One region of the Mesorhizobium sp. M0522 genome, then DNA from elsewhere that is predicted to be linked to it. Evidence: predicted binding sites of a transcription regulator. Region 1 holds the regulator's gene; the other holds the start of a gene.

Region 1 (5,903 bases):
ACGGGCGGCGCCCTTGTTGACGTCGCCAATGTCGAACCATGCAATCATGTCGGCGATCGACATGATCTCATCGTCGCCGTGGCTCCAGCCAAGCCTCGCCAGATAGTTGAGCAGCGCATCCGGCAGGTAGCCCATGGCGCGATAGGCTTCGACGCCAAGCGCACCGTGCCGCTTCGACAGCTTGGCGCCGTCGGCACCGTGGATCAGCGGGATATGCGACATCGATGGCACCTCCCAGCCCATGGCCTGATAGATTACGGTCTGGCGTGCGGCGTTGGTCAAATGATCGTCGCCGCGGATGATGTGGGTGATGCCCATGTCGTGATCGTCGACGACGACGGCATGCATGTAGGTGGGATTGCCGTCCGAGCGCAGAATAATGAAATCGTCGAGATCCTTGTTGGGAAAGCGCACGTCGCCCTGGACGCGGTCATGCACCACCGTCTCGCCGTCTGTCGGCGCCTTGATGCGGATCGCCCCCTTGGCGCCGGGCGGCGCCTCCGACGGGTCGCGGTCGCGCCAGCGTCCATCATAGCGGGGAGGCAGCCCCTTGGCGCGTGCGCTCTCGCGCATTGCCTCTAGTTCGGCAGGCGTCGCATAACAATAATAGGCCTTGCCCATACGAACGAGCTCCTCGGCCACCTCGCGATGGCGCGGCGCACGCTCGAATTGCGACACCGGCTCGCCGTCCCATGTCAGGCCAAGCCAGGAAAGCCCGTCGAGAATGGCCGCGCTTGCCGCATCGGTGGAGCGCTCGCGGTCGGTGTCCTCGATGCGCAGCAGCATCGTGCCGCCTGTGTGCTTGGCATACAGCCAGTTGAACAGCGCCGTGCGCGCGCCGCCAATGTGCAGATAGCCGGTGGGCGAGGGGGCAAAACGGGTGACGACCTTATCGGGCATGGAACTCTCAGGCGGGCGAAGGAAGTGGGTTTGCGGACTTTCGCGCGTCGCGCGTTCATGTAGCATAGGAGGTCGAGGGCGCAAGGGGCAGACCCGATGGCTGTGCGAGGCCGTGGTGCGGGCGAGGGCGAGGACGTTGGCAGCGGCGTCAGCGAACGCTTGCTGTTTGCCGCACCCCCGCCTGTCCTGCCGGCACCGGCATTGCTACCCGCTCCGCGCTTCGATGCTCCGTCGCTGCCGGCCAGCGACCCAGCAACGGTTCTCGTGCCCGCGGGCGAGCCCATCGTACGCCTGCCCAGGCGTTTCCGCCTCCCGTCACCGTCCCGTATCCGCAACAGCATAACCTCGGCAGCCGGCCTGGAACTCGACCGCGGCATCGCCTTCCTGCTGGTGCCGGTGTTCCTCGCATGCGGGGTGGTCGTATATTTCGGGCTGTCGGTGGAGCCGGCCTTTCCACAGCCGATCGCAATCGCGCTCCTCGCGGCCCTTTGTGCCGTCGTCTCGCGGTCATGGCCCAGGACGCGCCTGTGCTTCATGGTGGCGCTGCTCTGCGCGCTTGGCGTACTTGCCGCCAAGTTCGAGACATGGCGTGTCGGAACGCATATGCTCGGTTCCGAAATCTCGACGCGGCTGACGGGTCGCGTCGTATCGTACGAGCCCATGGCGAGCGGCCGCATCAGGCTGACAATCGATGTGACCTCAACCGCCAGGCCGACACTGCGCTACATGCCGGAACGGGTCCGCGTTTCGGCGATGAAGATACCGGCTGAGCTGACCGCCGGTTCCGAGATCACCGGCTATGTGCGGCTGCTGCCGCCGACCGGCCCGGTGCGGCCCGACAGCTATGATTTCTCCTTCGACAGCTATTTCGCCGGTATCGGCGGCAGCGGCTTTTTTCTCGGCAATCCGAAAGTCGTGTCGTCGGGCAGCATGCCGCTTGGCGCGCAGCTTTCTTCCGCGATCGAAGACGCGCGCGAATCTATCGCCGACCATATCCGCAGCCGCATCGGCGGTGCCGAGGGCGAGATTGCTGCTGCGCTGATCGTCGGCGTGCGCGCCGGCATTCCCGAGGAGATCAACGAAGCGATGCGGCGCACCGGCATCTACCACATCATCTCCATCTCGGGGCTGCATATGGCGTTGGTCGCCGGCACCATCATGGCGCTGCTGCGGGGTGCCTTTGCGCTGTTTCCCGATTTCTCATCGCGACGGCCGGTCAAGAAATATGCCGCGGCCGCCGCGCTTTTTTCGATTGCGGCCTACCTCGTCTTTTCCGGCATTGTCGTGGCGGCCGAACGCAGCTTCATCATGCTGGCGGTGATGCTTATCGCCGTGCTGTTCGACCGGGCCGCGCTCACCATGCGCAACCTGGCGATCTCGGCCATCGCGGTCATCCTGGTGTCGCCGCACGAGGTGGTCGGTCCGAGTTTCCAGATGTCCTTCGCCGCGACGGCGGCCCTTGTCGGCGCCTATGCAGGCTGGTCCGATTACCGCGCCGGCAGGGCCACCACGCCGCTGCCGCGGCTGTCGCCGCTACGCTTTGCCACTCGAAAGGTCCTGCTGGGCATGTGCGGTCTGGCGATGACCTCGATCATTGCAGGGAGCGCCACGGCGCTTTTCGCCATATGGCATTTCCAGCGCGTGGCGCCGCTCAGCCTGTTCGCCAATCTGGCCATCATGCCCATCGTCTCACTGGTCGTCATGCCCTTCGCCGTTCTCAGCGCGCTGGCGATGCCGTTCGGTGCGGATGGCCCTTTCCTCTATGTCATGGGCAAGGGGCTGACGGCGATGATCGCCCTGTCCGGGTGGATCTCGGAGCGCTCGCCGATCGATGCGGTCGGGCTGATTTCGCTGAGATCCGTCCTTCTGGTGACGATCGCCCTCGTCATTGCCAGCATGGCGACGACCTGGTTGCGGCTGGCGGCACTTCCTTTTGCGCTCGCCGGCTTGCTGACGACAACGCAGACACGCATACCCGACGTATTGGTCTCGGAGGACGCACGGCTGGTCGCGCTGCCGATCGGCAGCGGTGAACTCGCGGTCAACCGGGCACGCCCGAATGAGTTCACCATCGACAACTGGAAACGCGCGCTCACATCAGAGGCTATCGTCGCGCCGGAAACACCTGGAAAGAACGACCCGCAATTCGACATTGCCGATCCGGCCGACCTACCGCCGGGCATGCCGTTCATTTGCACGGACGGCCTCTGCCTTGCCAGGCATCCATCCGGCGCGATCATCGCGCAAGCCAAGGACCGCGATACTGCGCGGCCAGCCTGCGCCTTTGCCAGCTTGATCGTCATCGACGACGCCACCGCCCATAACCCCTGCTACCACGACCGGCTGGTCCTCGTCGTCACCAAACGGCAACTGGCGCGCGCGGGAAGTGCCGCCGTCTACTTCGATCCACAAGCGGCAACGCGCGCCGAAATCCGTTTCGCGGTCGAAAAATCATACCGGCCCTGGCACGTGCAGCGGAAATTTTCACGCGCGGCACGGGGCCTGCCGCCATACCGCAGGGCCGACAACCCCAAAGCCGGCGCCAAGGGCGGAGCTCAGTAGCGGCGGATCAGTCCGACGAGCTTGCCCTGCACCTTGACCCTGTCTGGTCCGAAGATGCGCGTCTCGTAGGCCGGATTGGCGGCTTCCAGGGCGATCGAGGCGCCCTTGCGGCGGAACCGCTTCAGCGTCGCTTCCTCCTCGTCGACCAGTGCCACCACGATCTCACCGGGGCTCGCCGTATCGGCATTGCGGATGATCACCGTGTCGCCGTCGAAAATGCCGGCCTCGATCATCGAATCGCCTTTGACCTCGAGCGCATAATGCTCGCCGCCCATGATCATATCCGGCGGCACCGAAATCGAATGCGTCTGGTGCTGGATGGCGTCGATCGGCACACCGGCGGCGATGCGGCCCATCACCGGGATCGAAACGGCGGCGACGACATCGTCGTCATTGCCGGCTGCAGGGACGCGCGACGATGTCGGCTTGCCCTGCCGAGGGGCGCCTTGCCCAAGACTACCCTGGATGACACTCGGCGAGAACTTGCGTGCCGCATTGAGGCCGGGGGCGATCGAGTCAGGCAGGCGCAGCACCTCCAGCGCACGGGCCCGGTTGGGCAAACGGCGAATGAAGCCGCGCTCCTCCAGCGCCGTAATCAGCCGATGGATTCCCGATTTGGAAGCCAGGTCGAGCGCCTCCTTCATCTCGTCGAAGGAGGGCGGAATACCGCTTTCCTTCAACCTTTCGTGGATGAACATAAGCAGTTCGTGTTGTTTGCGTGTCAGCATAGCGACCCCCAACAGAATCAGAAAAACAAACCCAGAACAAACACTATCTGTTCCAGTTGTGTTCCGCAACTGTTTAAAGTTTAATGAATGCGTTAAGGCTTGGGAAACAAACCACGCCCCTACCGGAATGCCGCATTTTCACCGTCGCGAGCGTCATCCCCTTGATTCTGCTTTCGTTTGCGCCTTCTGGCTTCCCAGAAGGCAGCACTGACATCGGCCGTCGGTCGGCAAAGGGCACGGAATTGAACCCGTATCGACTGCGCGGTTCGGTCAATGCACCGTGAACGAAACGAACTCAAAACGCCAACCTCGGGTTAACTCCTGGTTTCCAGTCGCCTGGTCAGGCTGCTTCTCGCCGGTGGAGCCTTGCTGCGCGCAACCAGGTGATGGAAGAACAGTCGATGCGTGTCCGGCGTTGCGTTGAATTTTTGGGGGGAGCAGGCACATCATGACAGGAATTCCCGATCTCGCCGCCATAAAGGCGATGGATGCCGCAGATCCGCTGCGCGCGATGCGCGACCGCTTCGTGTTGCCGCAAGGAGTGATCTATCTCGACGGCAATTCGCTAGGAGCTGCTTCACGTGCCGCTTTCGATGAACTGCACAAGGCCGCGACCGAAGAATGGTCGCATGATCTCATCCGCGCATGGAACACGGCCGGCTGGTTCAACATGCCGCTTGAACTTGGCGACCAGCTCGGGCGCCTGATCGGTGCCGCGGCCGGCCAGACGGTGGTCTGCGACACGACATCGGTCAACATCTACAAGCTGCTGCACGCCGCCATGGCCATGCGACCGGAGCGGCAGGTCATCGTCGCCGAGGGCGATAGTTTTCCGACGGACCTCTACATGGCTGAGGGTGTGGTTTCGACGCGAAAAGATACGCTGCTGCGCCTCTCGGGGATCGACGCGCCGACCATCGAAGAGCTGATCGACGAACGCACCGCCGTGGTGCTGGTCAACCACGTCAACTACAAGTCGGGCGAACTGCGCGACATGCCGGCGCTGACGCGCAGGGCTCAGGAAGCCGGGGCGATGATCGTCTGGGATCTCTGCCACACCGCCGGCGCGATGTCAGTCGAGCTCGACAAGGCAAACGCCGATTTTGCCGTTGGCTGCACCTACAAATATCTGAATGGCGGCCCGGGCGCGCCTGCCTTCATCTATGCGGCTGAGCGGCATCTTTCCGACATCCAGCAGCCGCTCACCGGCTGGTGGGGCCATGCACGGCCCTTCGCCTTCGAGCCAGGCTATGCGGCCGGCACCGGCATCCGCCGGTTTCTGTGCGGCACCCAGCCGGTCCTGTCGATGCGCACGCTGAAGGGCGCGCTTGACATCTGGAACGATGTCGACATGACGGCGGTGCGCAAGAAGAGCATCGCGCTGGCGGATCTGTTCATTGAGCTTGTCGAGGCAAAGTGCGGCACTTACGGGCTCACGCTCGAGAGCACGCGCGATGGGGAAAAACGCGGCAGCCAGATTTCATTCATGCATGAGCATGGCTACCAGATCATGCGCGCGCTGATCGAACGTGGCGTGATCGGCGATTTTCGCGCGCCATCGACCATGCGCTTCGGCTTTACGCCGCTCTATGTCGGCTATGCCGATGTCTGGCAGGCCGTCGAAGTGCTTGAGGACATCCTGCGCACCGGTGCGTGGAAGGAAGCGCGCTTCGCCATCAAGGCGGCTGTCACTTGAGATTGATGCGAGAGCTG
Region 2 (5,903 bases), on a different contig from region 1:
TGCCGGTCGTCAGGTCATAAGCGCGCACATAGTCATCGACCGCCGCACCGAGGAAGGCGACGCCGCCGGCAGTAATCATCGGCCCGCCAATGCCGGGCACGCCGACCTTGAATGGCAGCGGCAATGGCGTCATGTCGTAGACGGTGCCGTTGCGATGCTTGTAGACGATCTTTCCGGTCCGAAGGTCGGCACCCGCCACATAGCCCCAGGGCGGCGCCTGGCAGGGAATGCCGAGCGGCGACAGGAACGGCTTCAATATTACTGCGTAAGGCGCACCATCATTGCGGTTCAGGCCCTGTTCGCTGCCCTTGGTGTCGCCGGGCGGCGGCACGTCGGCGCGCGGCACCAGCTTGGAGATGAACGCCAGGTATGTCGGCATGCCGAACATCACCTGCCGGACCGGATCGACTGCCACGCCGCCCCAGTTGAAGGTGCCGAAATTGCCGGGGTAGATCAGCGAGCCCTGCAGCGACGGCGGCGTGTAGCGGCCCTCATAGCGCAACTTCCGGAGCTCGATCCGGCAGGCCAGCTGGTCGAACATGGTGATGCCCCACATGTCGGCACCGGTCAGCGGTTTCGGACTGAAGCTCAGGTCCGAGAGCGGCTGCGTCGGCGAGGTATGGTCGCCCTCGATCGCGCCGCCCGGCGCCGGTACTTCCTTGACCGGAACGATCGGCTCGCCGCTGCGCCGGTCGAGCACATAGAGGTCGCCCTGCTTGGTCGGCCCGACCAGCGCCGGCACCACGCCACTTTCCGTGGTGATGTCGACCAGCGTCGGCTGCGCCGGCACGTCCATGTCCCAGAGATCGTGGTGCACGGTCTGCCGCACCCAGCGCAATTGTCCGCTGTTGAGATCGAGCGCGGTGATCGAAGAGGAGAATTTCTCGTCATTGGCGCTGCGTCCGGCACCGAGTTGGTCCGGCGTCTTGTTGCCGAGCGGCACATAAAGCAGCCCGAGCTTCTCGTCGACGCTCGCCGTCGACCACATGTTGGGCGAGTTGTTGGTGTAGGTCTGGTCCGGCGGCAGCGGCGTCGTCTGGTCCGGATTGCCGGAATCCCAATTCCACAACAGCGCGCCGGTGTCGGCATCGTAGGCACGGATGACCCCGGACGGCTCCTGCGTCGAATAATTGTCGTTGACCGCGCCGCCGACGATGATCTTGTTGGCGACGATCAGCGGCGCCGAGGTCGAATAATAATAGCCCGGCTTCGGATATGGCATGTTGGCGAGCAGGTTCAGCGTGCCGCCTTCGGCGAAAGTCGGGCAGACCTGGCCATTCGCCGCATCGAGCGCGATCAGCCGGGCGTCGGATGTCGGCAGGTAGATGTGTGTGGCGCAGGGCTGGCCGGCGGCGACCTTGGCATCGGCATAATAGGACACGCCGCGGCAGGTCTGGTGCTGGCGGTCCTTGTTGAGCTTGACCTGCGGATCGAAGCGCCATTTCTCCTTACCGCTCGCGGCATCGATGGCGATGGCGAAATTATGCGGCGTGCAGATGTAGAGCGTGTCGGCGATTTTTAGCGGCGTCACCTGATAGGTCGTCTCGCCAATGTCGTCGGGCCCTTTCACGTCGCCGGTGCGATAGGTCCAGGCCGGCTGCAGATTGGCAACGTTTTCGGCGGTGATCTGGTCGAGCGGCGAATAGCGCTGGCCATATTGCGTGCGACCGTAATAGTGCCATTCGCCAGCCGGCACGTTGCCGCCGAGATCGGCCGTCGGCGTCACCTTGTCGGTGTTGAGTTCACCCGCAATATCCTTTGGATCGGTCGTCATCGAATAGCCGGCGACCGCAAGCGAGGCCAGCACGGCGAGGATCAGCGGCGCGCGTCCGTCGGGACCGGTAAGCCCGCGCCGCGCCCATGGCGTCAACAGCCATAGCGCGACAAGCACGATGATGCCGCCGCGCGGGCCGAGCTCCCACCAGTCGAAGCCGATCTCCCAGACCGCCCAGGCGAGCGTGCCGAGCACGATCGCCGCGTAGAGCCACAGCGCCGTGGATCTGCGCCTGTAGAGCAGCCAGGCCGCGACAAGGAAAGCTAGACCGACGATGACGTAATACCAGCTGCCCCCCAGCGTCACGAGCCAGATGCCGCCGCCGCCAACCGCCAGGCCGATGAGGAAAAGGATCAGGGAGGTGATGACCACAGCCAAGACGGTGCTCCTTCGACTGGTGCGCTCCGCGACGCGTCCATGGGCAACCCCGCATTGCGTTCCTGCCCCCACGCAACTTTCTCCGGCCCGCCTCCCCTGTCAAGCAAGCTCGGCGTTTTACGGCGCCGGCCCATCGCAAGCCCGGCGTTTTGGTTAGCGGACCCATTCAGATTGTGAGTCTACCGACTGGACAGAGAACAAAACGGAGACACTTCTGGCCTTTCGCTGCCGAATCACTACATTCGGGGGGAGATGTCCGGCTTTTCGGAAGACATGCCCTTTTTTGACGAACCGAACGCGCGGCCCGTGGCCCCGTCGGGCATTGCCGCGCGCGCCATGGCTGCCCGCAGCAACCAGAACAACGCGCCCGATTATCTCAACGGCCTCAACCCCGAGCAGAGGCTGGCGGTGGAAACCACCGAAGGCCCGGTGCTGGTGCTGGCCGGCGCCGGCACCGGCAAAACGCGCGTCCTGACCACCCGCATCGCCCACATCCTTGCCACCGGCAAGGCTTTCCCCTCGCAGATCCTCGCCGTCACCTTCACCAACAAGGCGGCGCGCGAGATGAAGCAGCGCATCGGCCTGTTGATCGGCGAAGGCAATGTCGAGGGCATGCCGTGGCTCGGCACCTTCCACTCGATTGGAGTGAAGCTGCTGCGCAGACATGCCGAGCTGGCCGGGCTCAAATCCGACTTCACCATTCTCGACACCGATGATGTCGTGCGCCTGATCAAGCAGCTTATCCAGGCCGAAGGGCTGGACGACAAGCGCTGGCCGGCCAAGCAGTTCGCCCAGATGATCGACGGCTGGAAGAACAAGGGCCTTGGCCCCGCCGACATCCCCGAGGGCGATGCCCGTGCCTTCGCCAACGGCAAGGGCCGCGAGCTCTACAAGGCCTACCAGGAGCGGCTGAAAACGCTGAACGCTTGCGACTTCGGCGATCTCCTGTGCCACCCGATCCGCATCTTCCGCGCCAATCCGGACGTGCTGAAGGAATACCACAAGCGCTTCCGCTACATCCTCGTTGACGAGTATCAGGACACCAACACCGCCCAGTACATGTGGCTGCGGCTCTTGGCGCAGCGGCCGCAATCCTCCCCCCTTGAGGGGGAGGTGCCCGCGAAGCGGGCGGAGGGGGTTGCCGCAGAAGGCACCGCTAGAGCGTCGAGCACTGCCGCCGGTAGGTCGAGCACTGCCGCACGGACCCCACCCGACCGGGCTTCGCCCGGCCACCCTCCCCTCAAGGGGGAGGGAAGCCCGCGCCTATCCACCGTCAACATCTGCTGCGTCGGCGACGACGACCAGTCGATCTATGGCTGGCGCGGCGCCGAGGTCGACAACATCCTGCGCTTCGATAAGGATTTCCCCGGCGCCACCATCATCAGGCTGGAGCGCAATTATCGCTCCACTGCGCACATCCTCGGCACGGCGTCCCACCTGATCGCCCACAATGAGGGCCGCTTCGGCAAGACGCTGTTCACCGAAAAGATCGCCGAGGACGACGAGAAGGTGCATGTCCATGCCGCCTGGGATTCCGAAGAGGAGGCCCGCGCCGTCGGCGAGACGATCGAGGCCTACCAGCGCCAGAAGCACAATTTGAACGATATGGCGATTCTCGTCCGCGCCTCCTTCCAGATGCGCGAGTTCGAGGACCGCTTCGTCACGCTCGGCCTCAACTACCGCGTCATCGGCGGCCCGCGCTTCTATGAGCGGCTCGAAATCCGCGATGCGCTGGCCTTCTTCCGCGTCGTTGCGCAAGGCGCCGACGACCTCGCCTTCGAGCGCATCGCCAACGTGCCGAAGCGCGGCTTGGGCGAGGCCACCATCCGCCAGATCCACGACACCGCACGGGCGCTGCGCATCCCGATGCTGGAGGCGGCGGCAAAACTCGCCGAGAGCGACGAGCTGAAGCCGAAGCCGCGCGCCGCGCTGCGCGAGGTATCGGCCAATTTCGAACGCTGGCAAAAGGCTCTCGAAACCACGCCGCACACCGAGCTCGCCGAGACCATTCTGGAGGAGAGCGGCTACACCGACATGTGGAAGAACGACCGCTCGGTCGAAGCACCCGGCCGGCTGGAGAACCTCAAGGAGTTGATCCGCTCCATGGAGGAGTACGAATCGCTCCGCTCCTTCCTCGAACACGTCGCACTCGTCATGGACGCCGAGCAGAATGCCGAGCTCGACGCGGTCAACATCATGACGCTGCATTCGGCCAAGGGCCTCGAATTCGAGACCGTATTCCTGCCCGGTTGGGAGGAAGGCCTGTTCCCGCACCAACGGTCACTGGACGAAGGCGGCCGCTCCGGGCTGGAGGAAGAGCGCCGCCTTGCCTATGTCGGGCTGACCCGCGCCAAGAAGAACCTGCATCTGTGGTTCGTCTCCAACCGACGCATCCACGGTCTGTGGCAATCGACCATTCCCTCACGCTTTCTCGAAGAACTGCCGGAAGCTCATGTCGATATCGCCGAGAGTGGCAACAGCTACGGCGGCTACGGCAATTCTTATGGCGGCGGCTCGTTCGCCTCGGGCCGTGGCGGCCAAGGAGCAGGAAGGCAGAATCCCTATGGCGCCTCGCGCTTCGACAATGTCGGCGCGGAAAAGGCGGGAAGCTTCTCCAGCACCTATGCGACGCCGGGCTGGCAGCGCGCTCAAGCCAACCGCACCGAGGCCACAGACCGCAATTGGGGCACGCGTTCCGGCCACCAGGTCGAGCGCATCGGCTATGGCGAGACCGACTCCGGCTACGGCGCTGGCCGCACCTCGGTCAAGGGCCGCACCATCGACGGCGAACTGGTCGCCAAATCCGTCGCCGACACGCCGTCCCCCTTCAGCGTCGGCGACCGCGTCTTCCACCAGAAATTCGGCAACGGCAACATCTCGGCCATCGAAGGCAACAAGCTGACCATCGACTTCGACAAAGCCGGCCAGAAACGCGTGCTGGACGGGTTTGTGACGGGGGCGTGAGGCATATGGAAAATTGTCTGGCACCCCAGAACAAATAGGGTACAATCGCTTGCATGGCTTACGACTCGCGGTATATTGCTAACTTGGTGCTCGATCGCGCGGATGGCGAAGGGCTGGGAATTACAAATCTTGAGATCAACAAGATAATATATTTTCTGCATTCCACATATCTAGCCAATTTTGGAGAACCGTTGATTGAGGCAAAGATAGAAGCCTGGGACTACGGTCCAGTAATTAGAGAAATATATTCGGAATTTAAATCTTTTGGGGCTGCAGATATTAGGACAAGGGCTACAAGGCTCGACTTAAATTCGTTAAAAAGAGTGCCTGTATACGAAACGATGAGCGGTTCTGATGCAAATTTCCTGTATCCGATAATTGACAAATACATGCGCTTGGGGGCGACCAAACTTGTGAACATGTCCCACGAAAAAGGCGGGCCGTGGGACCTAGTGTATAATGCTTCGGGGAGGAGCAATCCTGGAATGGAGATATCCGACGATCTCATCCAGCGATATTTCTTACGTCAAACCCGGCACTAATGAGGAACGCTCGTGCAGATAAGCAAACTTAGCAGGCCTCCCTACGCTCACAACTGGGTCCGATATGTTTTCCCCGATCGCGTTCGAACCACGAAAGAACTCGTCAGGTTCGTGACCGGATTCCCAACGACTACATATTTTGCCGCGTCGCCGATTATTCGAGATCGAATTGTCTACGGGCTCGATCGGCGCACGGCGTTAATTGCGGCAATGTCGAAGGGACGAGCAAATAGTCGTGGCATCGT

What was found. The regulator LexA, encoded in region 1, represses DNA repair genes until DNA is damaged. The targets are predictions, from matches to a motif close to TGTTCNNNNTGTGTTCNG.
Region 2: a site for LexA is predicted at 2,346-2,363, ahead of NKI58_RS17395 (ATP-dependent helicase). Genes of this name have one in related genera too.

What each region holds. Positions count from the first base shown of each region.
Region 1 is NZ_JAMYQW010000024.1:13,692-19,594, forward strand. It holds gene gltX (glutamate--tRNA ligase) at 1-900, opposite strand, end outside; gene NKI58_RS22955 (ComEC/Rec2 family competence protein) at 997-3,462, shown strand; gene lexA (transcriptional repressor LexA) at 3,456-4,190, opposite strand; gene kynU (kynureninase) at 4,639-5,886, shown strand.
Region 2 is NZ_JAMYQW010000014.1:120,261-126,163, forward strand. It holds gene NKI58_RS17390 (glucose/quinate/shikimate family membrane-bound PQQ-dependent dehydrogenase) at 1-2,152, opposite strand, end outside; gene NKI58_RS17395 (ATP-dependent helicase) at 2,405-5,116, shown strand; gene NKI58_RS17400 (Panacea domain-containing protein) at 5,170-5,658, shown strand; gene NKI58_RS17405 (hypothetical protein) at 5,770-5,903, shown strand, end outside.